2 regions of the Sessilibacter sp. MAH1 genome follow, and region 2 is predicted to be linked to the other one. Evidence: predicted binding sites of a transcription regulator. Region 2 holds the regulator's gene; the other holds the start of a gene.

Region 1 (15,183 bases), on a different contig from region 2:
AATTTTTGCCAGAACCTAACGACGGTAAAGTAACGGTTGCAAGCACACGAATTACAGGTGAAGCGGATCATATTTGTTTACCCGTAAGTCACGGTTTTATGATGAACAAACCTATGGTTATTGAGCAGGTTCTAGCTTTTTTAAAAACCGGAAGTTTTAAGCACCAGAAAAGCTAAAGGAAACTCTGATTAACCTAGAGTTTCTCGCGACACAAGGATGTGTCGCCAATTTCAAGAACGGTAAGTGATTGAAATTGTGAAGAAATTGGAAATCGCATTTTCAATTTCTGTCCTCTGATTAAATCATGGATGAGTTAATCAGAGGTTCCTAAAGTAGTATTTTAGATTTTATGTGCAGTTTACTCGGTTGAAAAATCATTACTATTAAAAAGTTAACTGCGATTTAAATGGTTTTTACGACATAAGACATAAAAACAAAAATATGTTGCTAATTCCAATCTTAATAAATAAAAGCACGTATAAACATTAAGTTGCTTTACCGATGTAGACTCATTAATTAAATTAAGAATGACTTACTCAGAGATTCCTACAGCTTAAAACGTTTGGTTAATTCCTGAAGTAAATTAGCTCTTTCGGCTAATTCTTCCGTTGCCGAAGAAATTTCATCAATTGCTTGGCTTGCTTCGGCGGATTTACTATGCACGGTATTTACACTTTGGCTGATATTTTCAGATACTGTAGATTGTTGTTCAGTTGCTGTGGCAATTTGCGAAATCATCGAATTTATGTGTTCAACCGATGAAACTACTTTGCGTAAACTTTCTACCGTATGCTGTGCTCGTTCCGATACTGCATTTGCTTGTGTCACACTACTAGATACCACTTGCCCGGTTTGAGACGAGACTTTTTGTAACGCCTCCACAATACTGGCAATGGTTTCTGTTTCTTCGCGAGTGTTTTTGGCAAGGCTTCGAACTTCATCGGCAACCACCGCAAATCCTCGGCCTTGTTCACCGGCTCGGGCTGCTTCTATGGCCGCATTTAACGCCAATAAATTGGTTTGTTCGGCAATGCCTCTAATGGTATTCACAACCACAGTAATATTGTTGACGCGTTCTGTGAGCTGGCTTGAAGTCGCTTGTGTTTGATTTAAAAAATTAGCCACTTCGCGCATATCGCGCGTGGTTTGAAAAACTTCATCAACACTGTGTTCTAATTCTTGTTTTGCATCACGAACAATAGTAACCGCTTTTTGTGTATTGTCCGAAACTTCAACCACAGTTTCATTCATTTTTCCAATAGCATCTGCTATTTGCGCGGTACCTTTATTTTGGGCATGAAAATTAGATGTTGTTGATACCGTAATTTGCGCGAGTTGATCGGATGCGGCTGCTTGCCCGGTTGCGGAATCTAATATTTTGCCCACTAACTCTCTTAAATGGTTACTCATGGTTGCCATAGAGCTGTATATACTGTTGGGTGCAGCATTTTTATCAAAGGCATAGGCTAAGTTACCTCGTGCAACCAAGTCTGCGATTTTTACCAATTCTTCGGGTTCGCCTCCCAAGGGTTTGGTAATTGATTTTGCTAAAAAATTAGAAGCAATAATAATTACCACAAGTGCTATTGCTAAAATAGCCACAGAAATGTTAGTCAGTAAATAGCTATGAGCAAAAGCTTCGGATTTATCTATTTCCGATAAAATAACCCAATTTAAGCCTGCAACGTTTAAAGGCGAGTAGGCCGATAATACCAGGTTACCGTTGTAGTCAATGATGATATCCAATCCGGTTTCGCCGTTGATTGCTCGCGTAACCGCATCGGTATTTACAGAGCCTAATGTTGGATTCGCGAACGACGCAATAACCGAATGGCTTTTAGGATCAAAATAAGAATCCGAACGCATGAGTCTGTCAGAACCCACCAGATAGCTTTCACCCGTCTCTCCCATACCTGGCCGTTCTTGCATAATGGCATTAAGTCTACTGAGCGGAAATTGAACAATTAATACTGCAACCATTTCGGATTGATTAAATATTGGTTGCGCAACAAATCCAGTCGGTGCGTTATAAGATGGTAAATAATGAGAAAAGTCTTGAATTACAGGATTTTGATCGCGTTTATTGTTCATTGCTAGACGAAAAGCGTCTCCAAGACCACTTTGCGCATAGGGACCTGATTTTAGCGAAGTTGCAAAGTCAATTTCTTTAAAGACCGTATAAACAATGTCGCCAGATTTTGGATGAACGATAAAAATATCGTAGTACTCCAATTCCGCACGTACTTCACTCAAACTAGGATGAAGGCGAGCATGAACCTGATCGTACACAGGATAAAGAGCACTTTTAGCTAAAAGATCTTTATGACCGAGTGGATTTGAATTTTGCGCTATATAAGCGTCTTGGAGCAGAATGCCTTTATCGTCAAGTTTACCAAGTAAATCGCTGACTTTTGGCAATATTTCTGAAGGGTTTTGACGTTTAAATTCTGGCAAAAAATTATCTTGATAGTTTTTTTCGAGACGTCGCCGAGCTTCGTCAATACTCCCGGCCTTGTTATCTAAATCGTTAATGAAACGATTGTAGGCCTCAATAATATGAGCCGATTCTTCTATAATAAATGGGTCTTTGGTCATTAAAGAAACTTGAGAAAATATCGAGTTTAAATATCGATTTACTGAAGATTTTTTCTCTTCACGCACAGCTTCTAAGTGTGCGAACGACGTTTCTTCAAGAGCTTGGCTACTTATCCATAAAGCAGTAAAGCCAATAACAAAACAGGGCACTATGCCCATTAAACAACTCCACAACATCAATCGTTTTTTAAGAATCATTATTTTACTCGTAATAAAACCAATCTATGTGCCGCTTTATAGGCGAATATTTATTATTAATTTTTTATTAGATTTCTATAGTCCATGCTGTCTATAGCCATTCAATTAAGTGTAGATTGATTATTTATATTCGTATTGGTTGCCATAAAGAAATCATGGCATATTCCATTACTGTATTTCTGGTTTGGTCGGCGGGCAAAAACGGATATTACCATTTTCGAGGTATTACATTTTTAATTTCTAACCGTTATTTAATTCTTTAACTCTGCCATTCGAGTTGTTGATGGCTTCAAATTAATAAGCCCTTCTAAGAGAGAAACATCGATCATTTGAATGGCCCAAATTGTGCTCTTTCTGTCAGTAGTGGTGAATTGACAGTTTATTGGCAGATTCACGTCAATGAATTGATCATTTTAGTGATACTTACGAGGAAGGTTTTTACTGTGAATGTTTCTAATCGACCTGATATTCAACAGTTGCTGGTTAACATGCGAGACATGCGCTCACAGGTGCAAGTCCCAGATATTAATCACGTAGCCTTAGACGTTAAAGACAGTGTCACTTCGGTTAATCAAGCACAGGCCCCTGCATTTAATGAGCTTTTTGCCCAAGCAATTGATTCTGTAAACAGTTTACAACATCAATCAGGAGCCTTATCAAACGCTTATGCAATGGGTGACGAGTCGGTAGACATTGCCGATGTAATGATCGCAAGCGAAAAGGCTAAAATCGGTTTTCAGGCAACCTTACAAGTTCGTAATAAGGTTGTTGAGGCTTATCAAGAAATTATGAATATGGCCATTTAAGCGGTGATGTGAGTATTTGAAATGGCAGAAACTACAAGCGCGTCAATGAACAGTTCGCCCGCATCTAATAATTTATTAGAAGGGTTCAATAATTTAAATTTAATTCGCCAAGCTGGTCTTATGGTCGGCTTGGCGGCAAGCGTCGCCATTGGTTTTGCGGTGGTATTGTGGACGCAAAAAGAAGATTTTCGCCCGCTGTATGGCAGTTTAGATCGCTTAGACTCTGCGGAAGTGGTGGAAATATTAGAATATAACGACATTCGCTTTAAGGTCGATCCCAACACCAGCGCCCTGTTGGTTGCGGCAGACGATGTACACAAAGCACGTTTAAAACTCGCCGAGGCGGGCATTCCCGGTGAAGCATCGGTTGGCTTTGAATTATTGGATCAAGAACAACCTTTGGGCACTAGCCAATTTATGGAAGGTGCTCGCTACAAACGCAGCCTAGAAGGTGAACTTGCGAAAACAATCACCAGCATTAACAGCGTTAGGGCTGCGCGTGTCCATTTAGCCATTCCTAAAGAATCGGTCTTTGTTCGCAACGCCAGAAAACCGACGGCGTCGGTCTTTTTGGAGCTATTTCCGGGCAGAGGATTAAAACACGAACAAGTAAAAGCCATTGCTAATTTAGTTGCTTCGAGCATTCCGGAATTACAATTAGATGACGTAACTGTTGTTGATCAAAAGGGTAATTTATTAACAACCGGTGAAGAAATGGCAGAACTGGTTGAGGCTGCTCGTCAACGGGAATACACCCGTGAGCTTGAAAACGATTTAATTGCCCGCGTTAATGGTATTTTAAATCCGTTGGTGGGTAGCGGAAATTATCGTGCAGAAATTAGCGCAGACGTTGATTTTACCGAAATTGAACAAGCCGATGAAATTTACAACCCAGACTTAGGTGCAGTACGCAGTGAACAAACACTTGATGAACAGCGTGTTGGCTCAGAAATTATTGCTGGAATTCCGGGGGCATTAAGTAATCAACCGCCGGGCGATGCCCAAGCGCCAGAGCAAGCAAATCCACAAGACCCAACCCAACAAACGCCACCCAGTAATACTCGTAAACAAGCAACGCGTAATTTTGAATTAGATCGGACCATAAGCTACACCCGACATCAATTAGGCAAGGTAAAGCGCTTAACAGTAGCCGTGGTTGTTGACGATAAAAATATTGTTAACGCAGAAACTGGAGAAGTGCAATCACAACCTTGGACTCAAGAAGAACTGGAAAGATTAACTATACTGGTACGCGATAGCATTGGTTTTTCGGCGGTACGAGGCGATAGCGTTAATGTAATTAACAGTCCCTTCTCCGGTATTCGCGACGAAGTGAGTTATGAACTTCCCATATGGGAGCAACCTTGGTTCCTGGGTATTGCGAAACAAGTCGTCGGGTTATTAATTATTCTTGCTTTATTATTAGGATTATTACGACCTGTATTAAAAAGTTTGGCCGGTTCTGGTCTAAAAGCCAAACAAGAAGAAGAGGCGAGAGAATTAGCTGCGCTCGAAGCCTCCGGTCTTGAAGCCTTTGACGCATTGTCTGATGAAACCGTGACTTTAACCGGTGGTGATGCTCTGGCATTACCCAGTCCCGATGAGAATTTTGAACAACAACTCAACGCAATTCGTGGAATTATTGCCGAAGATGCCGGACGTGTTGCCTTAGTAATTAAAGGTTGGATTAACGAAGATGGCTGATGCCAAAGTCCCAGCGGAAAGTAACCGAACCAAACTAGAACAGGCTGCCGTTTTATTGATGAGCTTAGGCGAGGCCGATGCCGCAGAAATTTTAAAACACCTGGGTCCTAAAGAAGTACAAAAACTTGGCACAGCAATGAGCCAACTAAGTAATGTTCAACAGGCAGAAGTTGAAGCAGTATTATCGAATTTTCTTACCGAAGTAAGAACCCTAACCGGACTTGGTATGGGTGCCGATGGTTATATTCGCAATATGTTGGTGACGGCTTTAGGCGAAGACAAAGCCAACGGTTTAATTGATCGGATTTTATTAGGTGGTAATACCACCGGTTTAGATACTTTAAAATGGATGGAAGCACGCTCCGTTGCCGATATTATTCGCAACGAGCATCCACAAATTCAAGCCATTGTTATAGCGTATTTAGACGCTGACCAATCCGCCGAAATCTTGTCGTATTTTAAAGAAAATGTGCGTATGGATATCATGATGCGTGTGGCGGCATTAGATACGGTACAACCCAGCGCCTTGCAAGAATTAAATAATATTCTCGAAAAACAATTTTCCGGTAGCGCCGGTTCGCAAACTAAAACCATGGGTGGCGTTAAAGTTGCCGCAGAAATTGTTAACAATCTTGACAGTAGCATGGCTAACGAACTACTTGAATCTATCACCGAGGTTGATGAAGACTTAGGTACACAAATTCAAGATTTAATGTTTGTCTTCGATAATCTTGTAGATGTCGATGACAAAGGTATTCAATCTTTGTTGCGAGAAGTGTCGTCGGATATTCTTATTATTGCTCTTAAAGGTGCAGATGATGTACTTAAAGAGAAAATATTCAATAACATGTCAAAACGCGCCGCAGAACTACTGCGTGACGATTTAGACGCTAAGGGTCCTGTTAAATTATCAGAAGTTGAAAATGCACAAAAAGAAATTTTAATCATTGCAAGACGCATGGCCGACGCGGGAGAAATTAATCTTGGCGCTGGCGGTGAGCAAATGTTGTAAGGATGAAAAATACCAGTGCCAAACAGTGATAAGTCCAAGGCCAGTAAAGAAGTTGTTTCACTTGAAACAAACAGTGCGGTATGGGATGCGTGGAATGCTCCTGAGTTTGATTCCGAAACACATCATGTAATTTATAACTTGCAAAAAGTTAAGCAAAGAATTAATAAAAAAGAATCTGCAAAAAAATCTTCATTATCAGAGAAAAAAGGTGGGCTTGCCCCTAACTCTGAAGTCAAAGCGCCCGGCGACGAAAAACTCGATAATTCCGAAGATTCTCTAATTTCTTCACAGGACGAATTGGTTGAAGATGGTGACGAAGTAGAAGAATCTGTTGAAGACGTTGACGACAACGAGTTGAAAATTCCCAGCGCTCAAGAGTTGGAGGAATTAAGACGCAGCGTAGAGTTGGATGCGTATCAAAAAGGATTTGAAAAAGGCGAAGCACACGGTTTAGAAAGTGGAAAAAAACAAATCGACGACCAATACCAACCAGACATTGAAAAAAGCTGTAATGCGCTAAAAACTCTTACCGAAAATCTCTCCCAATCTTTAAGTCAACAAGAAGACGCTATATTACAAACACTGCTAAATACGGTTGTTACACTGGTAACCAATATAACTCGCAAAGAACTTAGCATACCAAATACTGCACTTACCGATTTAATTGAGGAGTCGCTACAAATTATTGGCGACAGTAAACAAGCTAAAACAATATTAGTTAATCCGGGTGATTTAACGTTTATTGCCGAGCGGAGTGAGCATAAATCTTGGAATTTAGTCGCCGATGAAAAAATAACAGCGGGCGGCTGCCGTATAATAACCGAAGACAGTAGTGTGGATTCAACGGTGGAAACCCGTATTAACGATACCATCGAAAAATTTCTGAATAAAGAATTTGCCAGTCATTAAGTGGTTTTATGTTAAAAAGTGATGGTGTTTAAGATGGTATATTCAACGCTTTTAAATCAACTCCAATCGTTTCAACCCAAACACATCGCACCGAGAATACCCGTTGCGGTTGGTAAATTAATTCGCGTTGTTGGCACCACCATTGAAGCCGTTGGCATTAGTGCTAATCTCGGTCAACAATGTGAAATTATTGTTGATGAAAATCGTAAAATAGAAGCAGAAGTTGTAGGCTTTTCTGAAGGTAAAACATTTTTAATGCCCATAGACAGTCTCTCGGGATTAAAACCGGGTGCTAAAGTTGTGCCTTTACCTCACCGAATGGGAATCAAAATTGGCCCAGAAATACTAGGCAGAGTCATTAATGGACTCGGTCAGCCTTTAGACGGTAAACCCATGTGGCCGGTATCGGAATACGTTGATTTTGAGGCGAAATTAATTAATCCTCTATCGCGCGCAGTCATTAAAGATCCTTTAGACGTTGGTATAAAAGCCATTAATGCATTACTAACCATTGGTAGAGGTCAACGTATTGGTTTATTTGCTGGCAGTGGCGTTGGTAAAAGTGTTCTGCTTGGCATGATGACACGATTTACACAAGCCGATGTCGTTGTGGTTGGTTTAATCGGCGAACGCGGTCGTGAAGTAAAAGAATTTATTGAGAACAATTTGGGTGAAGTGGGTAAAGCACGTTCTGTGGTAGTTGCGTCTCCGGCAGATGATCCACCGTTAATGCGATTAAGAGCCACGCAATTAGCCACTCGGGTTGCCGAATATTATCGCGATCAAGGTAAAAATGTATTATTGCTTATGGATTCATTGACGCGCTACGCGCAAGCACAGCGTGAAATTGGTTTAGCAACGGGAGAACCTCCTGCTACCAAAGGCTATCCACCGTCGGTATTTTCGAAACTACCACAATTGGTTGAGCGGGCCGGTAATGCCGACGAAGGTGGAGGTTCTATTACCGCAATCTACACGGTTTTAACAGAAGGCGATGATTTACAAGACCCCATAGCGGATAGCGCCAGAGCAATTTTGGATGGACATATTGTGTTATCGCGATCTTTAGCCGAAGAAGGACAATATCCGGCGATTGATATCGAAGCATCCATTAGCCGAGTTATGCCAAACATTGTTACACAATCTCAATTAGCGGCGGCGCAAAAATTTAAGCATTTATTATCTGTGTATCGACAAAATAAAGATTTAATCAGCATTGGTGCATACACCCATGGCGCCGACGCAACCATTGATTTAGCCATTAAAATTCGACCACAACTAAGAGAATTTATTATTCAAACTGTTCAGACTAATATTACTTATGAACATTCAATGACAATGTTATCGCAGTTAATGGCGTCCTGACCTATTATTGGCACCTCTGATTAACTCATCCATGATTTAATTAGAGAACAGAAATTGACAATGCGATTTCCAATTTCTTCTCAATTTCAATCACTTACCGTTCTTGAAATTGGCGACAGGTCCTTGTGTGGCGAGAAATTCTGGTTAATCAGAGTTTCCTACTCTAAATTGTTCCGTTTTTTAAATGATTTATTTTTTAAGTTATCTACAGAAACTGATACTTAGATAAGCAGGCTTTCACTAGCTTATTATGAAATTAATCAAAGTTTTCATTAATGTATTCTTGATACATAATTCACAATAAACAAGTTTTTTGCACGCGTATTTAGTTGTTATTTATGTCAAAATTAGATCGATTTATTCTATTATTGAAAATGGCAGAACAGGCCGAAAATAAAGCGGCGCAACTTTATAACGAGCAAAAAAAACATCTTATGAGTCACTTAAACCAACAAAAGACCATAGAAGCTTATTATTTAAATTTTCGCAATCAATTAGATAATACCACTGGTGGCTCAATTCAGGATTTGGTCAACAAACGCGCTTATTTAAAACAGCTCACTGATTTACGGGATTCTCAGCAGGCAAACTTAACCATTATTGAACAACAGACCGTAAAGGCTGAGCGTCATTGGTCAAAACTTCATCATAAACGCCTTAAAATTGAAGAGCTGATTGAGTCTATCAAACAAGATCTAACTAAAGCCGATGATCTTAGAACGCAAAAATTGTTAGATGAGCTTTCTGGAATACGTTACCACGATAAAAACTCTTAATTTTGTACTATAGGAACCTCTAATTAACTCATCCATGATTTAATCAGAGGGCAGAAATAGAAAATGCGATTTCCAATTTCTTCACCATTTCAATCACTTACCGTTCTTGAAATTGGCGACACATCCTTGTGTCGCGAGAAACTCTAGGTTAATCAGAGTTTCCTATAAGAACCTCCGATTAACGCATCCATAATTTAATCAAAGAAAAGAAATTGAACGTACAATTTCCAAATTCTTTCCAATCTATTTACAATTTCAATCACTTACCGTTCTTGAAATTGGCGACGCATCCTTGCTTGTGTTGCTAGAAACTCTCGGTTATTCAGAGTTTCCTATAGAAAATTCCGATTAACCGAGCGTTTTCTATTATCTCACGCGTGAACCATTTTTAATTCCCAAAACCATCAAACTAAATGTCGTTTTTTTACGTATATCTTCCTGTTGCGCATATTTTTTTACGAAGTTCTCAATTTTTTAACTGTTAATGCCTATTTTAATAAGATATAAATGAAGAGTTTGATATTCTCGGCACAATTATAATGAGTGGTAGATAACTGACAGTATGAATATATTAATCACTGGTGGCACCGGCTTTATTGGCCGACATTTTATACAGCAATACACTCAATACCAATACACAGTACTTATCCATAATCGTCCACCTAAACATTTGCCTGACAATGTTCAAACCATTACCGATCTTAGCAAGTTAACTGACCTAAATAATTTTGATGCGGTAATAAACCTAGCCGGAGCGCCCATTGTTGGCAAACGCTGGACTGAAGAGTACAAGCAAAAAATTCGTACCAGTCGATTAAATACCACACAACAGCTTTGTACTTTATTTACCGTTACTACGAATAAACCTAAGGTTTTTCTGTCTGGGTCAGCAATCGGCATATACGGCGATACCGGCGTTGGTAAAATAGACGAAAGTAACGAGTTGAGTATTCGCGAAGACGATTTTGCGCAACAGTTGTGCCTTGATTGGGAAAAAATCGCTCGTACCATTACCGATACACGTTTGATTTTATTACGTACCGGTATTGTACTGGGTCGCGACGGCGGCGCCTTACAACAAATGCTACCGGCATTTAAGTTAGGTTTGGGCGGGCCTCTTGGTGATGGTCAACAATACATGTCTTGGATTCATGTATCCGACATGGTTAAAGCGATAGACTTCTTGCTCAATTCGAGTCAGAGCGAAGGTCCATTCAATATGGTTGCTCCAAATCCGGTGACAAATTCAGAGTTTTCACAATCTCTGGCGGTTACCCTAAAGCGTCCGGGGTTTTTACGAGTTCCTAAAATTGTAATGAAATTTACCCTTGGTGAAGCTCATCAGCTATTATTTGACAGTCAGAACATTTTACCAGCCCGATTACAACAACAGGGCTTTAAATTTGATTACCCTTATATAAAAACTGCCCTTCAGGCGCTGGTGGGTAAAAAGTCATGAGCTTTGGGTTATAACATTTGCTATGAATGCTTTGCAATTTTTTGATCAATATACACTAGCCAGTCTTCGCGAAATTATGGAGGAAGATTTTCCGGCACTTTTACAAACCTATCGTGACGATGTTCTTGATAAATTCCAAACTATCGAATCATCAAAAGCAGCTGGCGAAACCTTATTATTGAAAAAAACCGTGCACAGCTTAAAAGGTAGTAGCGGCAATGTTGGTGTTATGCGCCTTATTGATATATGCCAGCATATTGAAGAACTGTGTGTACGTCGTCTTGAATCTGTTGATGCCGATGCACATTCGTTGCGTCAGTTAGAAGATAGGGTAACGTTTTATTTGAGTGCGTTATTAGAATTGAAAGAACCACTGCTTAAAGAAATAGATCTCTTGCTTGCAAACAATCCCATTTAATGTTGAATAATCTCCCAATATATTTAGGGAACTCTGATTAATCTTGTCATGTTTTAATCAGACCATTGCAATTAAAAATGCAATTTCTGATTCCTTTGCAATTTTAAACACTCACAGTGGTTGAAATTGATCACATCTCTGTTTCGCTGAAAACTTTAGATTTCGTCGAACTCACTCTGATTTTTTCTAAATTCAAAGATCCCTGTAATTCTAGTGATTACATCGGCTTGTTGTATGCGTCTCAATAAATAGGCTTCTTGCCATAATAGTTATCTATCTGCAATTAACAAAACGCGCAAATTTTCGCTGGCTGATCATTTTTAATCACTGAGTGTGAGTTTGGCTCCTCATTTGCTTAGTGTCCTCCATGAATTTACTTATCACTTGCGTATTAAATTTAGAGGCAAACAATTGCCTCTCTTAACATAGGTGGCCGTATGACATCTGGAATCAATGCTCTGGTCGTTAAATCCGATAAATTTGAGGTATCTGCCAATAGTAATTCTCGATCAGAGCTCCGTTCAAATGACGATAAATCGTTTGAGCAGGTTTTTGACGAAACAAATCGAAATAACGAAACCAAAAAATTATCCTCTAACAATAAGGATTCCACCGACGAAAGAATTTCCAGCAAAAACAACAGTGCTGATCGAGATTCGGCAACGTCTGAAAATACCGAAAATAATTCGCGCGCAGACGGCTTTCAAAACACGAGCGATACTAGCTCTGAGCTAAGCGAAGAGAATTCATTGGAGCCAACATCGTCAACTTTGGCAACGTCGCAATCACCACTGGTAGAAGCGTTTATTTCAGATTTACATCTAGATGGTGAACTTGAGGGCCAATCGCCATTATTAATAGCGACATCAAGCACAGGCGGTTTAGGCCAATTAACAACCGGTGCGGAATTGCTTGAGCAGTCTGGGTTTGGTGGATTGTCTGCATATTCAAACTTATTGCAATCAGAAAGCTTGATATCTAAAAATAGTCTAAATGCCTCAAATGGTTTGAATAAATCTGCGTTGTTGAACGTAAGTCAAGGTGACTATGAATTAAACGGCCTAGCGTTAGATTCAGATTTAAATGCAGATGTATTGGATAATAATGCGCAAAACAGCAAGTTTTCTGCAAAATTTGATAGTCTGCTTAATCTTGCGGGTTTGAATAACTCTACGGAAATCGATACGCTTAATCCAATTGACAATAAAGTAAGCCAATATATTAACGGTCAGATCAGTGGTGTATTAAATCCGTCAGATGCGCTTAGATCAACACCCACGACAACCGGTTTATTTATTGGGCATGGCATAACTTCTCCCGCTTGGGGAGCGGATGTTGCCGAAAAAGTTTTATGGTTGGCGAGCCAAGGATTATCAGAGGCCGAAATTCAACTGGATCCACCGGAGCTAGGCCCATTACAAGCTAGAATTGTTGTACATAACGATCAAGCTCAAGTCAGTTTTAACAGTCACTCTTCGCAAGTACGCGATACATTGGATCAAACGGCTAACCGCTTGAGAGAACTTTTTTCCCAGGAAGGTTTAAACTTAGTGGATGTTAATATTTCTGGTCAGTCTAATCAGGAGCAACGTCAAGAGAGTAATAACCGGGCAGAAAATGACAATCTAGTGAATTCTGGCGGTATTGAAGAAAATACGGAAGTCACCCACGTAACACCTGTGAATACTCATACCCGTTTGGTAGATAGCTACGCTTAATTTGCGTTTTAATCACTTTTGAATAGCTCTGATTAAATTATGGAAGAATTAATCAGGGCTTTCTTACGACTGCTTAATAGAACGATATCTTTTTAAGCCATTAACTATTGGCTCTGTAACTAAATAGTTTTTTCTTGCGATTTTGGTGTTGTTGGCTAAACATATTTTGCTCTAACCGCCATTAAAAATACTGTATTCAAAACCTAAATTCATTTAAAACGCTCGGCGGCACAAGAATGTGTCGTCTGTTCTGAGTAGGGTAAGTGTTTGAGCGTGCGAAAAATTTCAAATCGCGCTTTTAATTGTTTTTTTCTTTTTTTACTTTTTCTGCATTATTCACGAACGAATTCATCAGACGTTTCTATTTAACAATTCTTGAAAATCCTCAAACCTGTGCTACACCAGTGAAGGCGCGATTATTCAGCATCGTGTTATTCAGGCATAGCCTTTGCTGATTCTAAATCTACAGCATTAACTACAAAAAAATGACGAGATCTTGACATGGCTGACGAAGAACAGGCAGCAGAAGAATCCAGCGGCGGTGGAAAAAAGAAACTCATTCTATTAATTGTTGGCGCTTTAATTTTAATTTCGGTTTCTGTTGGCGGAACCGTCGCAGTATTGACTATATTCAAGGAAGATCCTCCGGCTGTTGAAGAGGCTGATGATGCCGCCATGGAAGAAAAGTCCATGGAGGAAACGAAAATGCCAGCGGTATATTTTCCATTAAATCCATCATTATTAATGACCTATAACGTTCGTGGTCGCCAGCGTTACGCACAAATTGATATTACATTAATGACACGGTCAGACACGGTGGTAACCGAAATTGAATTACACAGCTCGCGGGTAAGAAACGACCTAATCTTGGCGTTCTCGGGCATGGAATACGAAGAAATTCAAACCCCAGAAGGCAAAGAGTTAATGCGACAAACAGCTCTTACGGTTGTTCAAACGATCATGAATGAAGAGATCGGCGAGCCGGGAGTGGAACAAATACTATTTACTAATTTTGTCATGCAATAACTGAGGTCTGTAAACCTTGCAAGACTTACTATCACAAGACGAAATCGATGCTTTATTACACGGTGTCGACGATGGCGATATCGAGGTCGAAAACGACAACGAGCCCGGTAAAGCTAGAGGTTATGACCTAACCAGCCAAGATCGAATCGTTCGCGGGCGAATGCCAACGCTCGAAATGATTAACGAACGATTTGCGCGCTATACCCGAATTAGCATGTTTAATTTATTACGCCGCACAGCCGATGTCTCAGTCGGTGGCGTACAGATTATAAAATTCGGCGAATACGTACACACCTTGTACGTGCCAACCAGTTTAAATATGGTGAAATTTCGGCCTTTAAGAGGTACAGCGCTGATTATTTTAGATGCAAAACTGGTTTTTAAATTAGTGGACAATTTTTTTGGTGGCGATGGTCGGCACGCAAAAATCGAAGGCCGTGAATTTACGCCCACCGAATTACGTGTTGTACAAATGGTATTGCAACAAGCCTTTACCGATCTCACCGAAGCTTGGAAAGCGGTTATGCCGTTGGAATTTGAATTTATAAATTCCGAGGTTAACCCTTCAATGGCCAATATTGTTAGCCCCAGTGAGGTCGTGGTTGTCAGTACCTTTCACGTGGAATTAGACGGCGGTGGTGGAGAACTGCAAATTACCATTCCTTACTCCACAATCGAACCCATACGCGAAATGCTCGATGCAGGCTTGCAAAGCGATAGTGATGAACGAGACGATCGTTGGATAGTTGCATTGCGAGAAGATGTTTTAGAAGCGGATGTGCAACTGGAGTGCGAAATTGCCAACGCCAAAATACGACTAGGAGATATTGTCAAACTCAAAGTTGGCGATGTTATTCCCATAGAAATGCCGCCTCATCATGTTGTTACCGCCAACAGAGTTCCCATGTTTCGATCAAAACTGGGTCAATGTGACGGCAACATGGCTTTGCAAATTCTCGGCTTTATTGATCGATCCATAATACAAGAGAAATCGAAATTAAATCATCCAGGATTATTCGCAGGAAAAGACCCAAAAGAAACTGAGGTAAATCAACATGGCTGATGAAGACAACAACGAAAACGAAGATGGTCTCGACCAGGACGCAATGGCAGATGAATGGGCCGCTGCCATGGCCGAGCAAGAAATTGTTGACGGCCAAGGTGAGGGCGACACCGACGCCGAAAAAATGGCTCTCG
Region 2 (15,183 bases):
TTATTTAATTATCGAGCAAACCGAAGCCATGACGACCATTGATGTGAATACCGGTGGTTTTGTTGGCCATCGCAATCTCGAAGAAACCATCTACAAAACTAATCTTGAAGCGGCAAGCGCCATTGCTCGTCAGATTCGGCTTCGCAATATTGGTGGCATTATTGTTGTCGATTTTATCGATATGAAAGAGCAAGAAAACCAGCGGCAGGTTTTAAGAACGCTTGAAAAAGCTATGGAAAAAGATCACGCCAAAACCACCATAACGGGTGTGTCCGAGTTGGGATTGGTTGAGATGACGCGCAAGCGCACGCGAGAATCTCTTGGACAAATCATGTGTGAACCCTGCCCCGTGTGCGACGGTCGCGGCACGCTTAAATCTGCACAAACTATTTGTTACGAAATTTTTCGTGAAATTCTACGTGAAGCTCGAACTTACGATACGCCTAAGATACTTGTCTTGGCATCACAACTGGTTGTTGATTGTTTACTCGATGAAGAGTCGGCAAATGTTGCCGATTTAGAGGCTTTTATTGGTCGTGAAATTCAATTTCAGGTCGAGGCTATTTACAGCCAAGAACAATACGACATTATTCCTATTTAGTATTGATTGTCTTAAATAATCGGTAAAAACGTATAATTGATTTAAGTAATCGCTATAAACCGCGCAGATTTTTTACGGTAAATTAGCCTAAGGTGCAATTCTAGCCCTAGTCTGAGTTTGTAAGAACATATTGGATAATCGATCAAAAATCTATTTTTGTACAAATGATTAATTCAGGCGCGGTACAGCGACCATTGATAGAGTGGTGAGGTACAAAAAACCGCTATCAAAACCAAATTCGGTGTAACAGTTAATAGCGATGTTAACTTCAAATTTGGTTTAATTTGTACCGATGCAAGTAACTGAATTGTACAAAAATACGCAACTCGCAGACGTTTATCTGCAACGCATTGTGTTTTTAAGTACAAATCTAGGTCGAGCTGATAGAGCGGCTTGAATTAAATTACCGACGACAGAAAAACCATTAATGACAAAAGGTTTTCGTTCCACAAGCAATGTATGAAAAAAGTATTCATTAAATCAGCTAACGTATTTTGGCTGAGCATTGCATTACTCATCGTTGTATCTGCACTGCTTATTCAAGGTGGTCGTCTGGCAACGCCATTGATTGAGCGTAATAAAGATTATTTCGCGAATATCATTAGCCAACGTATCTCCAGCGATGTGCGCATTGATCAGCTCAGCGCACAATGGCTAAATCTTACTCCTGCCATCTCAATTCAAGGTTTGCAGATATTTCCAACCGAGCCGACGGACACGCAGTCCTTACCCAGTATTGCTGTAGAACAGGCGGTGATTGAAGTTGATTTGTTAGCGAGTTTGGTGCGTGGAAATTGGGTTTGGAAAAGTATCGCCTTTTCAGAGGCATCACTGCGCCTGCAACAAAGTGCCAGGGGCGCGTGGCAGTTAGCGGGTATTAAAACAACCTCATCGACCAATAATGCCATTGATGATCCAACAGATTTGTTTTTTATTGCCGACAGTTTATCCATCGAAAATGTTTCTTTATCGCTTGAAACCTATTCAGGACGAATAATTGATTTGTCGATTTCAGAAATCGAATTTCAAAACCAACGAGATTTTCATCGTTTATTAGCGAATATTCAATTTGACCAAAAACCACTTGCGCGCGCGGTATTAGAAGCTCATGGTGATCCACGTTCAATAGATCACAGAGACGTTACCGGTTTTGTTGAATTCTCACAGTTCCCCTTAGCCGAGCTTAAAAACTTTTTTCCTCAGGCTGATCTCGCCTTTAACGATGTAGACCCCGAAAACGATTCGCTAAACGCTCAATTATGGTTAACCAGTAAACGGCGCTCTGAATATAAAATTGTGGGTGGGTTATCTGCAACCGTTGAAAACGCCACCATTAACGGCTCACAAATACCGAGTTTTTTCGAAACATCCGTTGGTGGAACGATTAATTTTAGTCCCAACGAATTTTTAGTCAGTTTAGAGTTGCGCGATTCCATAATTCATTGGGAGCAACATCAAGCGCGTATCGATCATTTATCGATTTTATTGGAAGACAATATTTGGAACTTCGCATTTCCACAGATCGATCTATCCAAGCTCAGTGATTTTTCTTTGGGATTTTTAGAAAACCAAAGCTTTCTTCAAGAACTTCTTACCGACCTACACCCCACGGGCAGTTTGTCGGCTGTGCATATTGAATTTCCGATATTTGATACCGAGGCGTTTCATATATCCGCTAATTTACATTCGGTTTCAGTTGGTGATTGGCGCGGTGCTCCGGAACTGAAAAATATTACCGGTTATGTGAGTGCTACCGCCAGATCTGGCGAGGTGGTTCTTAACAGCTACGATGGATTTTCGGCATGGTTTACGACTGCCTTTGAATCTCCAATGCAATTTGATACTGCGCGAGGGTCGATAAAATGGCAGTTATCACCGGAGAATAACCAAATACAAATCTATACAGGTTTAATTTATCTCGATGGTGAAATTGGTACAGCGGTGGGCAAGGTTGCCATTGATTTACCTTGGTATGAAGGCACGCGCTCGTCCAATATGGATATGTTTATCAGTTTGGTCGACAGTGATTTTAAATATCGGCAGATATTTATACCGCAGGTTATCAATCCAGATCTTAAGTCATGGTTAGAGACTTCCATTCATCAAGGTGAAATTACGGAGTCGGGGTTTATTTATCGTGGCAGTTTAGCGCGTGGCGGAGAGGTTAATACTCAACTTTGGCTAGGTATTGAGAGTGGCGAATTAAGCTTTCATCCGCAGTGGCCGAATATTTCCAACATTCAAGGTCGGGTTGAATTAAACAACAAACAAGCGACGGTTAATGTTGACTCTGCACAGCTGTGGAATACGCATTTGCACGATGTGGTCGCCACTATTGAGCGCATTAATGAGCAAGATCTCATTAATATTCACGGACGAGTTCAAGGCCCTGGTGGCGATGGCATTCGATTATTAACGGAAACACCTATTAAAGAAAATCTAGGATCGGCGTTGGATGCTTGGCAGCTGAGCAGTGCATTCGAAGGTGCAATATCATTGCAGATTCCTATTTCCGATGGCGAATTAGAGGGATCTCAGTACGTTGATTTATTCTTATCGCCCGGAAATTTAATGCTGGGCGATATCGGTTTGGTTTTAGAAGATTTAACCGGGCCATTGGAATTTAGCAGCGAGTTGGGTTTGAGTTCGAGTGGTTTAGAGTTTTCGCTCTGGAATCAACCGGCATCGGCTTTTATCGTTAGTGAAGGCTATAGCGATTCTTTTCAAACACAGGCATCGCTCGGAGCAAGCAATACCAGTGTGCATTTCAGCAGCTCTGTTGATGTTCGCGAAGTGCAACAATGGTTGCAAAGTCCAGAATTATTATTTGCGCAAGGTATGGCCTTGGTCGATGGCGAGTTGATTATCCCTTCAGCGTCTAAAACGTCTAAAGATAAGCCCGCTACAGTATTAAATATTGAATCGGATTTAGTCGGTGTTTCTGTAAATCTTCCCGAACCTTTCAACAAGCTAGAAGATGATTTTTGGCCATTTAATTTACAACTTAAAATTAATGATCATCAAAATATCTACAGCGGAAAAATAAGCTCAATCAGCAAAGAGCTTAGCAACAAGAATGTTGAATTTTCGTTTCTGAGTACTGACGGTGTTATACAGAGTGCCGGTATTGGCCTGTTTGATAAGGCACCGATTGATTATTCAGGACTGCGCGTAACCGGACAGTTACCTAAATTCCAGTTGGATCAATGGCTAGAAACACTCAATAGTTATGAACAGTTTCAGTCACAGGTTCAAAAATCTTCGGGAAAAAGCTTGGACCTTAGCTTTGATTTAATTGCCAATCATGCAGATGTCAAAATTCGGGAAGTAAATAATTTGCATGCCATTGGCGGTCGGCTGGATGATGCTTTGCTTATTGCGTTTGAAAGCGATCCTTTAAAAGGACGAATTCGGATCTCTGAAGACGAAAGTGCCCCGCTATTTGTGGAGCTGGAACATTTAAAAATACAGTCTGATATTGCCGACGATGATTCGGTACAGACTGCGACCGATCCTTTGGCAGATGTGGATATTTCTGAAATACCTTATGCGCAAGTTGATATTCAAGCCCTTTATTTTAACGACAAACCCTATGGTCAATGGAGATTCGATTTAAACCCAACCGATAACGAGCTGCGTGTCGACAATATTTTGGGCGAAATTAATGGTCTTGAAATATCGGGTATCAATGGTGAGGGTGGTGCCCAATTAATTTGGACTGATTTTGATGATATGAGATCGAGCTTCACCGGACTTGTATCTGCCGCACGTATTCAAGACACTTTACAAAATTGGCAACAGCCGCAATTTCTTGAATCATCCGGAGCTAAATTTGGATTAGATTTAGCGTGGTATGGCTCGCCTGCAGCTATTGAGCTGGATAATTTGTCCGGTGCGGTTGATCTTGATATCGAGCATGGTCGTTTTGTTCGTGTAACAGAAGGCGGTAGCGATGCGTTTTTACGATTAATTGCGTTATTTAATTTTGATTCTTGGGCGCGGCGTTTGAAATTGGGCGTTTCGGATTTGGTCGATAGCGGTATGGCGTTTGACAGTATTGATGGCCGCTTGCAATTTAATAACGGAGAAATGTTTGTGCCTTTACCTGTTAAGGTAAAAGCGCCTTCAAGCACATTAAGTTACGCAGGAAGCTTTGATTTGGTAAATCAGCAAATGGACACCACCTTGGTTGCGACCTTGCCGGTTGGTGGTAATTTAACGTTGTTAGCAGCACTTGCCGGTGGTTTACCCGCTGCGGCCGGTGTATATGTGGCAAGTAAGTTATTCAAAAAACAAGTCGATAAGGTCGCGAGTGTTAGCTATAAAATTACCGGCTCTTGGGATAATCCGAAAACAGAATTCGTGCGATTATTTGATGATAACGCTGCGAAAAAAGCCGGAAAAAAAGCCAATGAAGACGCTCAAAATAAATCTTCTAAAGCATTACCGCCAAAAGAAACTTAAGATCCTAAGCTGTCGTTTCCATCGGCCAATTGACGTGACGCACCGATGTTTAATGTAGGAAACTCTGATTAGTCTAGAGTTTCCAGCGACATAAGTTCAGGTACAGTAGTTTTTAAGAAATGATGATTTGTTTGATGTGCTTGTACAGCTTACGTGTACTTTCAACGGATTTTTCTGTTTTATCACCGCTTGGAATATTTCTGAGCAGTTGGCGCAATTGCTGGCGGTCTGCTTGTGGGTATTGATCAATAAAATCTTGTAAGGCTGAGTTATCGTCGATCAGTCTGTCGCGCCAATTCTCACAAACATGATGAAGTTGCACTTGGTTTTCTTGCTCCTTGTACATCTCATCGTAATTTAATTGAATACTCTCAAAATCACTGTTGCGCAGTAATTTACCAATGTATTGAATCTGCCGACGGCGACCGTTACCAGGTCTCATGATGCGAGCTTGTTTTACGGCATCAAGAATATCGCTGTCTAAGTTTAGCGTCGCAATCTGTTGGTCGTTAAGGGCTGTAAGCTTCTCGCCAAACTCTTGAAGAGCGTTGGATTCTTTCTTTCGTTGGGTTTTACTGGGGCCCAAGTCTTCATCAAAATATTCGTCAGTCATTGTTCTATCTTTAAAATCTTAATTTGTACCGCTATAAGTGGTGTGAGTTTACCCTTGTCGTAAGCATTTCGCCTTGTTTCTTTAGTTATATTTCTTTCGTTATGTGTAGAAGTAGGTTGCAAGCCCTAAGAATGCAAAAAAGCCGACAACATCGGTGACGGTTGTTAATGCCACACCTCCAGCTAAAGCCGGGTCTATTTTCAGGGCTTTTAGAATGACGGGTAATAAGGCACCCGCCAGTGCGGCAAAGATTAAGTTCACAATCATCGCGAAGGCAATAATAAAGGCGATTATTTTATCGTCAAACCAAAACATCACGATAATCGCCATAATCGCAGCCCAGACAATGCCGTTAATTAGGCCGACTTGAAACTCTCTGCTGAGTAGCCAAGAGAGGTTTCCTCGACCAATATGACCAAGCGCTATGCCTCGAATAATCACGGTTAAGGTCTGACTGCCGGCAACACCACCCATACTTGCGACAATGGGCATTAACACTGCTAAAGCTACAACCTTGTCGATGGTATCTTGGAATAGGCTAATCACCATGGATGCGATGATGGCGGTTAACAGGTTGATGCCTAACCAGATAGCGCGTCGAGGCGAGGTTTTACGTACCGACGCAAAGGTGTCCGAGTCATCTTCAAGACCCGCCATACTCATTAAGGAGTGATCGGCACCTTCTCGAATTACGTCAACAACGTCGTCAATGGTGATACGTCCAATCAATTTTCCTTCATCGTCGATAACCGGTGCCATTACCCAGTCTTCGCGTTCAAACAGACTGGCTACTTCGGTGTCTTTCATTTCGCAATGAATTGCCGTCACGTCTGTATCCATGATCTCGCGCACGGTTAAACTCGGATCGCAGGTCAATAATTTGGTAATGGGTAACAAACCCAAGAAAATGTCCGATCGGTTGACGACAATAAGATAATAGGTCGAGTTGGGTAATTCTTCGTGTCGTCTTAAGTATCTAAGAACTACGTCGAGAGTGATATCCGGCCGCACGGTGATGGTGTCGGTGTTCATTAAACCACCGGCGGTGTCTTCATCGTAGGACAGTATCGACTCTACAAGAGACCGGTTTTGGCTCGACATGGTCGCCAAAACTTCTTGAATCACTTGGTCTGGGAGCTGTTGAAGAATATCCGCAACGTTATCGGCTTCCAGTTCTTCGGCCATTGCTGCAAGATCGGCAGTATCCATCTCGTTCAAAAGCTGGCCGCGAACATTGTCAGGCAGTTCTTGAATTACCTCACCTTCAAGCTCTTTATCTACCCACTCCCAAATTAACATCCGGCGATTGGGTGGTGAAGATGCTAATAAGTGCGCAATTGCGGCCGGTTGAAGGCCATTCAACATCCGACGTGTTGAATTAAACGCGCCGCTATCGAGCGCCGATAATATCTCGGTTAATTTTGAATGGGATTCTAGAGTCAGTAGCTGCGTTTTCGATTTACTAGAGGCCATAAATTCCCACTTCAGTTAATGATGGCTTATTCGTGCGGTGCTTTATCAACCAAAAAAGTTAACAATTCGGTTGAAACACGATTTTGTAGGCGGGTGAATCAATATTGTTAGTTTAGAGACTAGGCAATGTTCATGACAAGTCGGTGTGATAAAGATTTCTTTTTTAAAGACTTTTTGGGGCAGGCGATTTCGAATGATTAATCTTGTTATTAATTAGCTTTCAAATAAAACGAAGGTTTTATTAATTATTTGTGCGAAATATTAGCGGAAATATAAGTCTGAAAATACACGGCAGTGAAAAGGGTTCAATTGTCTTCTTCAAATTTATCGGCAAATAAAGCTTCAATCGCAGTAAGCGCAGCTTGTTCATCGCTGCCATCTGCACAGATGGTTACTAAAGTGCCCGCAGATGCCGCCAATAACAGAATCGACATAACGCTTTTGCAATCTGCTTTTTTTCCATTGGCTTCAATAGAAAGTGTCGCGCTAAATTGCATAGCCAATTTGGCGAGCTTAGTAGCGGCACGAGCATGCAAGCCTTTGGTGTTGGAGACCAGGATATTCTTTTCGATCATTGTGTAGGCGCTTGGAATAGTAATAAAAAGTGATTGAGTGACTTTTAATGAGTTAACTTAATCGCGATTTATGAAATTATTGTTGAGTTCTTTTGTTGTTATTATTGTATTTCGATGGCTAATAATAGAACGTTTATCGTTATTATTGTCGCTATTTTAGAAAATTATCGAAATTTTAAAAAAAGAATGCTCTCTGTAGTTTACCGCTATGACGGTTTACTACTATAACCGTACACGGCTATGACGTTTTTGAGCGATTCGGCACCGCCAGATCGCGATGGCGGACGAGTATATTTTCGAAATCTTCTTTTAATTGGTCGGCGAGCGCATTACAGACATATACAGAGCGATGTTGCCCACCGGTGCAACCGATAGCAATGGTTATGTAGCTGCGATTGCTTTTTTCGTATTCAGGTAACCATTGTTTTAAAAAGTTTTGTGTTGAATCGATCATAGCGTGAACCATTGATTGACTCTTTAAAAACTGTACAACTTCTGGATCATTACCCGTACAGCCGCGCAACTTGGGAATCCAAAATGGATTGGGCAAGCAGCGCACATCGAAGACTAGATCGGCATCAGCTGGCAACCCGCGTTTAAATCCGAAGGACTGAAACTGCACCGCCATGTGCGGTGCTCCTGAACCTGTCACCCATTTATGAACCAGATTTCGAAGGTCATGCACACTTAAATTACTGGTGTCTATAACTCGGCTTGCACGGGTTTGAATGGGCCTTAAAAGCTCAGACTCCGCCAAAATAGCGTCTTTCAAATCAACATTATCGGATGTTAGCGGATGTTTGCGGCGAGTCTCACTAAAACGCTGAATGAGAACATCGTCTCGGGCATCCAAAAAAATGATTTGTGTCTTGCGGCATAAACTCTCTAGCTGTGGAAACAAACTATCGAAAGCTTCTAACTCTTGTAGGTTACTGCGCGCATCAATGCTTACGGCGAATTGTTTGGACTGATCCGTTTGTGATGTGACCAAATACTTGAGCAGGGTAATTGGAAAGTTGTCGATACAAATCATTCCGGCGTCTTCCAGCGCACGTAAAGCACTGCTGATGCCTGAGCCTGATCTGCCGCTAACAATGACCAACTCCATTTTATGCTCCGCGAAACGAAAGATTACTGCTGGGTAATAACTTGGTACAACTCTTCATCACTTTTGCAGTTGCGCAATTTTTTTACCAGCTCGGTTTGGGACAAAACCTCAGCGATTTTCGCCAGAGTTTTAAGGTGGGAGTCATCCGCTTCCTCGGGGACTAGCAGCGTAAAGATCAGATCTACGGGCGCGTCATCGATGGCGTCAAAGTCCAATGGCGTATTAAGTTTAAATAACGCTCCCATGACGCCGGTACAGTTTTCCAGTCGGCAATGCGGAATCGCAATTCCTTGCCCGATTCCGGTCGAGCCGAGTCTTTCGCGGGCCATCAGGCGGCGAAAGAGCTCATCAGCGTCAAGAACTGGGAATCCTTTAGTAATGAATTGCGCGACATTTTCTAATGTTCGCTTTTTACTTGATCCCTCCAAGCCACATTTAACGCGGCTGGGAGTAAGAATGCTGGAGAGGTCCATAATCAACGGTGGCTGGTTGCTTTCTCTTTATGTTTGAGCAATTGCCGATCTAATTTTACGGCCATTTCATCGATGGCAATATACAGATCGTCAGATTCACTCTCGGCAAATATATCTTTGCCACTTATGTGTACGGAAGCTTCTGCTTTTTGTCTTTGTTTTTCAACCCTTAATACAACATTGATTGTAGTGATTTGCGGGTTGTGTTTGCCGAGTTTTTCAAATTTAGTTTCAACATAATTTCGAATAGAGTCGGTGACTTCGACGTGGTGCCCACTGATGCTAAGAGTCATTGTTATTCCTCATGTCAGAGTTAAGTCATTGATTACACAGGTTTTAAACCCGTGTAATCGGGTATGAATTAGGGTCGAGATCACCGAGTCATGGTTGGTCAGACCAGTCTTTTACGTTCGTTCGAGGCTGGAATACCCAAGGATTCGCGATATTTCGCAATGGTTCTTCGGGCGACTTGAATGCCTTGGTCTGCCAGTAACGCGGTAATTTTGCTGTCGCTTAAGGGTTTGCGAGCGTCTTCTGCGGCAACCAGCTTTTTGATAATGGCACGTATTGCGGTTGAAGAGCATTCGCCGCCATTGTCTGTGCTGACGTGGCTTGAGAAAAAGTATTTTAACTCAAAGATGCCTTGAGGCGTGTGCATGTATTTTTGCGTTGTTACCCGTGAAATTGTCGACTCATGCATGCCTACGTCTTCGGCAATGTCGTGAAGTACTAGAGGTTTCATGGATTCTGGGCCGAAATCCAAAAAGCCCTGTTGTTTTTCAACAATGCAGCTTGCAACCTTCAGTAGAGTCTCGTTGCGGCTTTGTAAACTTTTCAAGAACCAGCGTGCTTCTTGTAAATTATCTCGCAAGAAGGTGTTGTCTTCACTGCTATCGGCACGCTTTACAAGACTGGCGTAATTGTTGTTGATGCGAATTTTAGGGGCTATTTCTGGGTTCAGCTCTACGATCCAGCGACCTTCTTGCTTGCTCACAAAAACATCGGGAACGATATAACTGGTATCGCTGCTGCCGATAGTAGCGCCGGGATGAGGTGTTAATTCCTGAATTAAATCGATCGCAACTTTGAGTTCGGGCTCTTTAACGCGACATTTACGCATTAACTGTTTGTAGTCACGACTGCCAAGTAACGCTAGATGCTCTGCAACTACCGCCTTGGCGGTTTCCAGTCCGGGTGTTTCTTTGGCGTATTGATTGAGTTGTACCATCAAACATTCAGACAAATCGACGCTGCAAGAGCCGATAGGATCAAACAGTTGAAGTCGGTGTTGAACCGCAATCACTTCGTCGAGGCTTAGGTCTTCGTCTGTATCTGCGTCTTCGTTTAGAGGTTCAGAAGCTTCAAGCTCACCGCTTTCTTGTTCGGCATCTTCGTCATTCTCACGCCAGTCACCGCGTAGGCCGTGAAAAATCTCCTCGATACTGCTTGAGAGCAAACCGCTGGGCTCTACCGAGTCTATGATTGCTAAAGCAATGGTTCGATCGGTTTCTGACATCGGAGTCAGATTCAATTGCCACAGTAAGTATTCTTGAAGGGTCTCGGTGTTGTCGATTTGGCTGTCGAAAAAGCTGTCGTCTCGTTCTACGGCTGATGACGAGGAAGAGTTGCTACTGCCTTGGTAAATGTCGTCCCACTGGGTATCAACGGGTAAATCCTCGGGAATGTTTTCCTGCCATTCGCCTTCTTGGGCGTCGCCAGAATCGGATTCGGATTCGGATGCGGTTGCGGTAACTTTTTCTTCGCTGAAGTTGTCGGAAATTTCGTTGGGTTGTTCGCTGTTGTCGCCGGACTCACCGCTATCAAGGTGAGAGTCATCGGATTCGCTAACTTCGAGCATGGGATTAGACTCAAGAGCTTCTTGAATCTCTTGTTGAAGATCGAGCGTTGAGAGTTGTAGCAGGCGAATGGCTTGCTGCAACTGAGGGGTCATCGTTAATTGTTGACCCATTTTTAGCTGTAATGATTGTTTCATAACTTGACACTACTTCCAAAAACGGTGTCAGAATCGGAGCTGATTCTGATCAAGCTTAGTGTCAGTGTAGACTTGAAAGGGGCGTTTTTGCAACATCTATTAAGCAAAAAATATGCCCAACCTTGAATTTTCTTTAAATAAATGTTTTGAGGGGAAAAATAAAAGAACAGCGAGTGCTTTAGCGGAGGGGATTACTTGTTGATCACTTAACAGTAAGACCAATGTTCGCCTATTTCAACAGCAAGGTAAAGCGGTTTTTTAATGTCGCCTAAAATGTCTTTTGGGTGGTCTTGTAGGCTAAAAAAGAGTCTTTCTGTGGGTTCTTTGATAGGTGTCGAGGCTTTTGTTGTTTTATTGAGGGTCGGTTGAGGTGGCGGCTCAATTTAGAGCTTAAAGCCTTCACCCAAATAAGTGTCTCTTACTTTTTGGTTGGATAAAACCGTCTCAGCGTCGCCTTCGGCAATGATAAACCCGCCGCCCACAATATAGGCTTTCTCGCAGATATCTAAGGTCTCGCGAACGTTGTGGTCGGTAATGAGTACGCCAATTCCTCGTGATTGAAGGTGTTCAATAATTTGCTTGATATCACCGACGGATTTTGGGTCCACGCCGGCAAAGGGTTCGTCAAGGAGGATAAAGCGTGGTTCTGTCGCTAGCGCGCGAGCAATTTCGACGCGACGACGCTCACCACCGGATAGGGCGATGCCTTGGCTGTCTTGTACGTGGGTGATGTGAAATTCTTCTAAAAGTTGTTGCGCTCGGTCTTTGCGATCTGTTGCAGATAAATCGGATCGAGTCTCTAAGATTGCTAAAATATTGTCTTTGACCGATAGCTTTCTAAATACCGATGCTTCTTGTGGGAGATAGCCAAGTCCGCGTCTGGCGCGGCCATGCATGGGAAGATTGGTAATGTCTTCGTTGTCGATCCAAACGCTGCCGTGATCGGCTTTAACAATTCCTGCAATCATGTAAAAACACGTGGTCTTTCCCGCACCATTTGGGCCGAGTAAGCCAACAACTTCTCCCGTTGACACAGAAAATGAAACGTCGGATACGATTTGTCTCGATCCGTAGCTTTTGGCCAAATTTTTAGCGCTCAGTCGACTCATAACTCTTAGTGCTGGTAGTGATTAATTGAAAGATTCAACAAGGTTTATTGGTTGGTGTTTGTGGTGTCTTTATTTTGAGGTTGAATAATCAACTTCACTCGATTCTCACCCGACGCTACGGCATAGGAGTCTTTAAGGTCGTAATCGATGGTATCGCTGTTGATTTTCGAGCCGTCGCCCTGATCAATTTGCGCATTTACGGACAGTTTGATTTTCTCATTGATGACAGAGTAGTGAATGCGTTTAGCTTCGGCTTTAACCGTGGGTTTGTCGATTTTGGGTTTTTGTTCAAGCGTTGCTGGATTTCCTGTCGCTGTAATACTTTCTACGCCTTCGGGTTTATGATGAATGGTGATTGTATCTGCGACGATTACCAAGGTGCCTTGTTTGAGTTTGGCGTTGCCAGAGAAAATGGTTACTCCGGTTTTGTCATTTCGCTCAGCTCTGTCGGCGTCAATATTGATGGGTTGATCGCTGTCGCTTGGCAATGCCACGGCGGTATTGATTGATAACAATAATCCAATAACAACCACGACCATTTTTACTGCCGAGGCGAATGGTTGTGGCTGGGCGCTTTCGTTTTTACGGTGCAGGTTGAGTTTCATAAATGCCTGTAACTTGAGAAAGTAGTTCGGTTATGTTGGTAATCATGTTCAGACGCATACCAACAGAGTCGGCAATGCCTTCAGGGCTGGTAATGGACACAGGACTTTCTGATTCAGCGATTTGTTCGACAGGTTTTACGTCCAATTTATCGGTTGTGAGTCGATATTCTCCACCGGTCTCTAAGTCTTTTCTGACCACCACATTTCCCCAAAGTGTAATCAATGAGCCATTATTTTCTGCTCGCCCATGATCGGCGGTGATTTTCCAGGGAGTTTGATTGGGTTGTTCGGAAAACAGCGTCAGGAAAGGATTGCTTAAGTCGGTGTAGCCTCGTTTGGCTTCGAGCGGGCGGTTTTGTGCGTTATATCTTAGGTATTGCTCGGCCTTATCGACAACTAATAGATACTGTAGCCGACCTGTTGCGTCGAATTGGCGAGTTTTGGAATTTTGTATAATTGCCACTGGCGCCTGCGATTGTGTTTCAGTGGCGGGTTTAGTCTGAGTAATTTCAGGGTTTTCCCACAGTAGTATGACAAGCACAAACAGGCCTGCAATGATGGAAGTTGTTAAGATTTTTTTTAACACGGCTACTGTGGATAACTTTAAGCGAGTGGGCGTTATTGCATGTTGCTAATGACTGGAAACTGTTGGTTTACAAACTCTACCTTACTGGAGATAAGGACTTAATGCAGCATCAAAAGTGCCTTGCACCTGCATAATAAGATCGCAAGTTTCTCTAACCGCGCCTTCGCCACCATTACGAGTTGTTTGCCAGTGCGCATGTTCAACCATGGCGGGTAAAGCATTTGCCACGGTTACCGCAAAACCTACCTTAGTCATAACGGTTAAGTCCGGGTAATCATCGCCAATAAATGCAACTTGGTTGAGTGCAAAATTATGTTCAGCCAGTATTTCTTTTAGTGCGGTGTACTTGTCTTCTCTGCCTTGAACTAAAATTTCGATGCCGAGATCTCTGGCTCGTTTTTCAACCAAAGCACTTTTACGTCCCGTTATAATGCCAACCTTAACACCCGATTTTTGCAAGATTTTTATACCGTGACCATCTAGCGTGTTAAATGCTTTGTATTCGTTACCATCGTTACCGAAATACAGTTTGCCATCGGTTAAAACGCCGTCTACGTCTAGAAGCAATAGTTTTATTTGTTGGATATTTTCTTTTAATTTTGTCGACAATTCTTTCAGGCAGGTAGAGGTCATAATTACTTTAGCTATTGAGTTAACGGTGGCGCGATTAGGCGGTTCAACTTTGGTTATTCAAATCACGCCCGCGCGTAGTATGTCGTGCAAGTGCAGAATTCCAACCAGTTTTTGATGTTCGTCAGAGACAATTACCGCGGTAATTTTTCGGGTTTCCATAAGGTGTAACGCTTCGGCAGCCAACATATTTGGCGAAACGGTTTGCGGTTTAGGCGTCATGACTTGGCTCATCACTGCCGTTGACAAGTTGGTGCCGAGATCAACATGTCTGCGTAAATCGCCGTCGGTAAATACTCCGCAAAGAGCACCTTCGGTATCGGCAACTGTGGTAATGCCGAGACCTTTTTCAGTCATAACAACAAGGGCTTGTGTTACTGGTGTGGTTGTTAATACCACGGGAATTTCGTCGCCTTTGTGCATGATGTTTTCAACCTTGAGCAAAAGCTTGCGACCGAGTGCGCCACCGGGATGAGAAAAGGCAAAGTCTTCGGCGCTGAATCCTCTCGCCTCTAGTAACGCAACCGCCAGTGCATCGCCCATCACTAGGGTTACCGTGGTGCTGGAGGTTGGCGCTAAATCTAGAGGACAGGCTTCTGTCTCGACAGAAATATCTAAATGAGCATCAGCGGCGGTTGCCAGAGGCGACTCTGGATTTCCCGTCATGCTGATTAGGGGTATATCCATGCGTTTAAATAACGGCAGGAGTGTTAATACCTCAGCGGATTTGCCGGAGTTGGATATAGCAATGACAACGTCTGTTGGTGTGATCATTCCCAAATCACCGTGGCTTGCTTCGCCAGGGTGAACAAAGAATGCTGGTGTGCCTGTGCTGGCGAGAGTTGCTGCAATTTTGCGACCTATGTGGCCTGATTTTCCCATGCCTGTCACAATAACTCGACCTTGTACAGATAGGATTAATTCACACGCTTTTTCGAAGCTATCATCAATGC

What was found. Region 2 encodes sigma-54, which starts transcription at its own class of promoters, with help from an activator protein. Its sites were predicted from a motif close to TGGCACANNNNTTGCNNT; they were not measured.
Region 1: ACYQ28_RS11975 (flagellar hook-length control protein FliK) is a predicted target of sigma-54. The motif match lies at 11,583-11,600, and genes of this name have one in related genera.

Annotation. Positions count from the first base shown of each region.
Region 1 is NZ_BAAGIC010000011.1:29,242-44,424, forward strand. It holds gene ACYQ28_RS11925 (alpha/beta fold hydrolase) at 1-176, shown strand, start outside; gene ACYQ28_RS11930 (methyl-accepting chemotaxis protein) at 547-2,754, opposite strand; gene fliE (flagellar hook-basal body complex protein FliE) at 3,237-3,599, shown strand; gene fliF (flagellar basal-body MS-ring/collar protein FliF) at 3,645-5,303, shown strand; gene fliG (flagellar motor switch protein FliG) at 5,296-6,315, shown strand; gene ACYQ28_RS11950 (FliH/SctL family protein) at 6,331-7,224, shown strand; gene fliI (flagellar protein export ATPase FliI) at 7,258-8,589, shown strand; gene ACYQ28_RS11960 (flagellar export protein FliJ) at 8,928-9,365, shown strand; gene ACYQ28_RS11965 (TIGR01777 family oxidoreductase) at 9,928-10,824, shown strand; gene ACYQ28_RS11970 (Hpt domain-containing protein) at 10,847-11,242, shown strand; gene ACYQ28_RS11975 (flagellar hook-length control protein FliK) at 11,680-12,960, shown strand; gene ACYQ28_RS11980 (flagellar basal body-associated FliL family protein) at 13,462-13,986, shown strand; gene fliM (flagellar motor switch protein FliM) at 14,003-15,049, shown strand; gene fliN (flagellar motor switch protein FliN) at 15,042-15,183, shown strand, end outside.
Region 2 is NZ_BAAGIC010000015.1:67,031-82,213, forward strand. It holds gene rng (ribonuclease G) at 1-601, shown strand, start outside; gene ACYQ28_RS14640 (YhdP family protein) at 1,061-5,065, shown strand; gene yjgA (ribosome biogenesis factor YjgA) at 5,178-5,678, opposite strand; gene mgtE (magnesium transporter) at 5,778-7,151, opposite strand; gene ACYQ28_RS14655 (HPr family phosphocarrier protein) at 7,457-7,726, opposite strand; gene rapZ (RNase adapter RapZ) at 7,965-8,834, opposite strand; gene ptsN (PTS IIA-like nitrogen regulatory protein PtsN) at 8,858-9,307, opposite strand; gene hpf (ribosome hibernation-promoting factor, HPF/YfiA family) at 9,310-9,600, opposite strand; gene ACYQ28_RS14675 (RNA polymerase factor sigma-54) at 9,699-11,300, opposite strand; gene lptB (LPS export ABC transporter ATP-binding protein) at 11,684-12,409, opposite strand; gene lptA (lipopolysaccharide transport periplasmic protein LptA) at 12,454-13,014, opposite strand; gene lptC (LPS export ABC transporter periplasmic protein LptC) at 12,992-13,600, opposite strand; gene kdsC (3-deoxy-manno-octulosonate-8-phosphatase KdsC) at 13,682-14,233, opposite strand; gene ACYQ28_RS14700 (KpsF/GutQ family sugar-phosphate isomerase) at 14,291-15,183, opposite strand, start outside.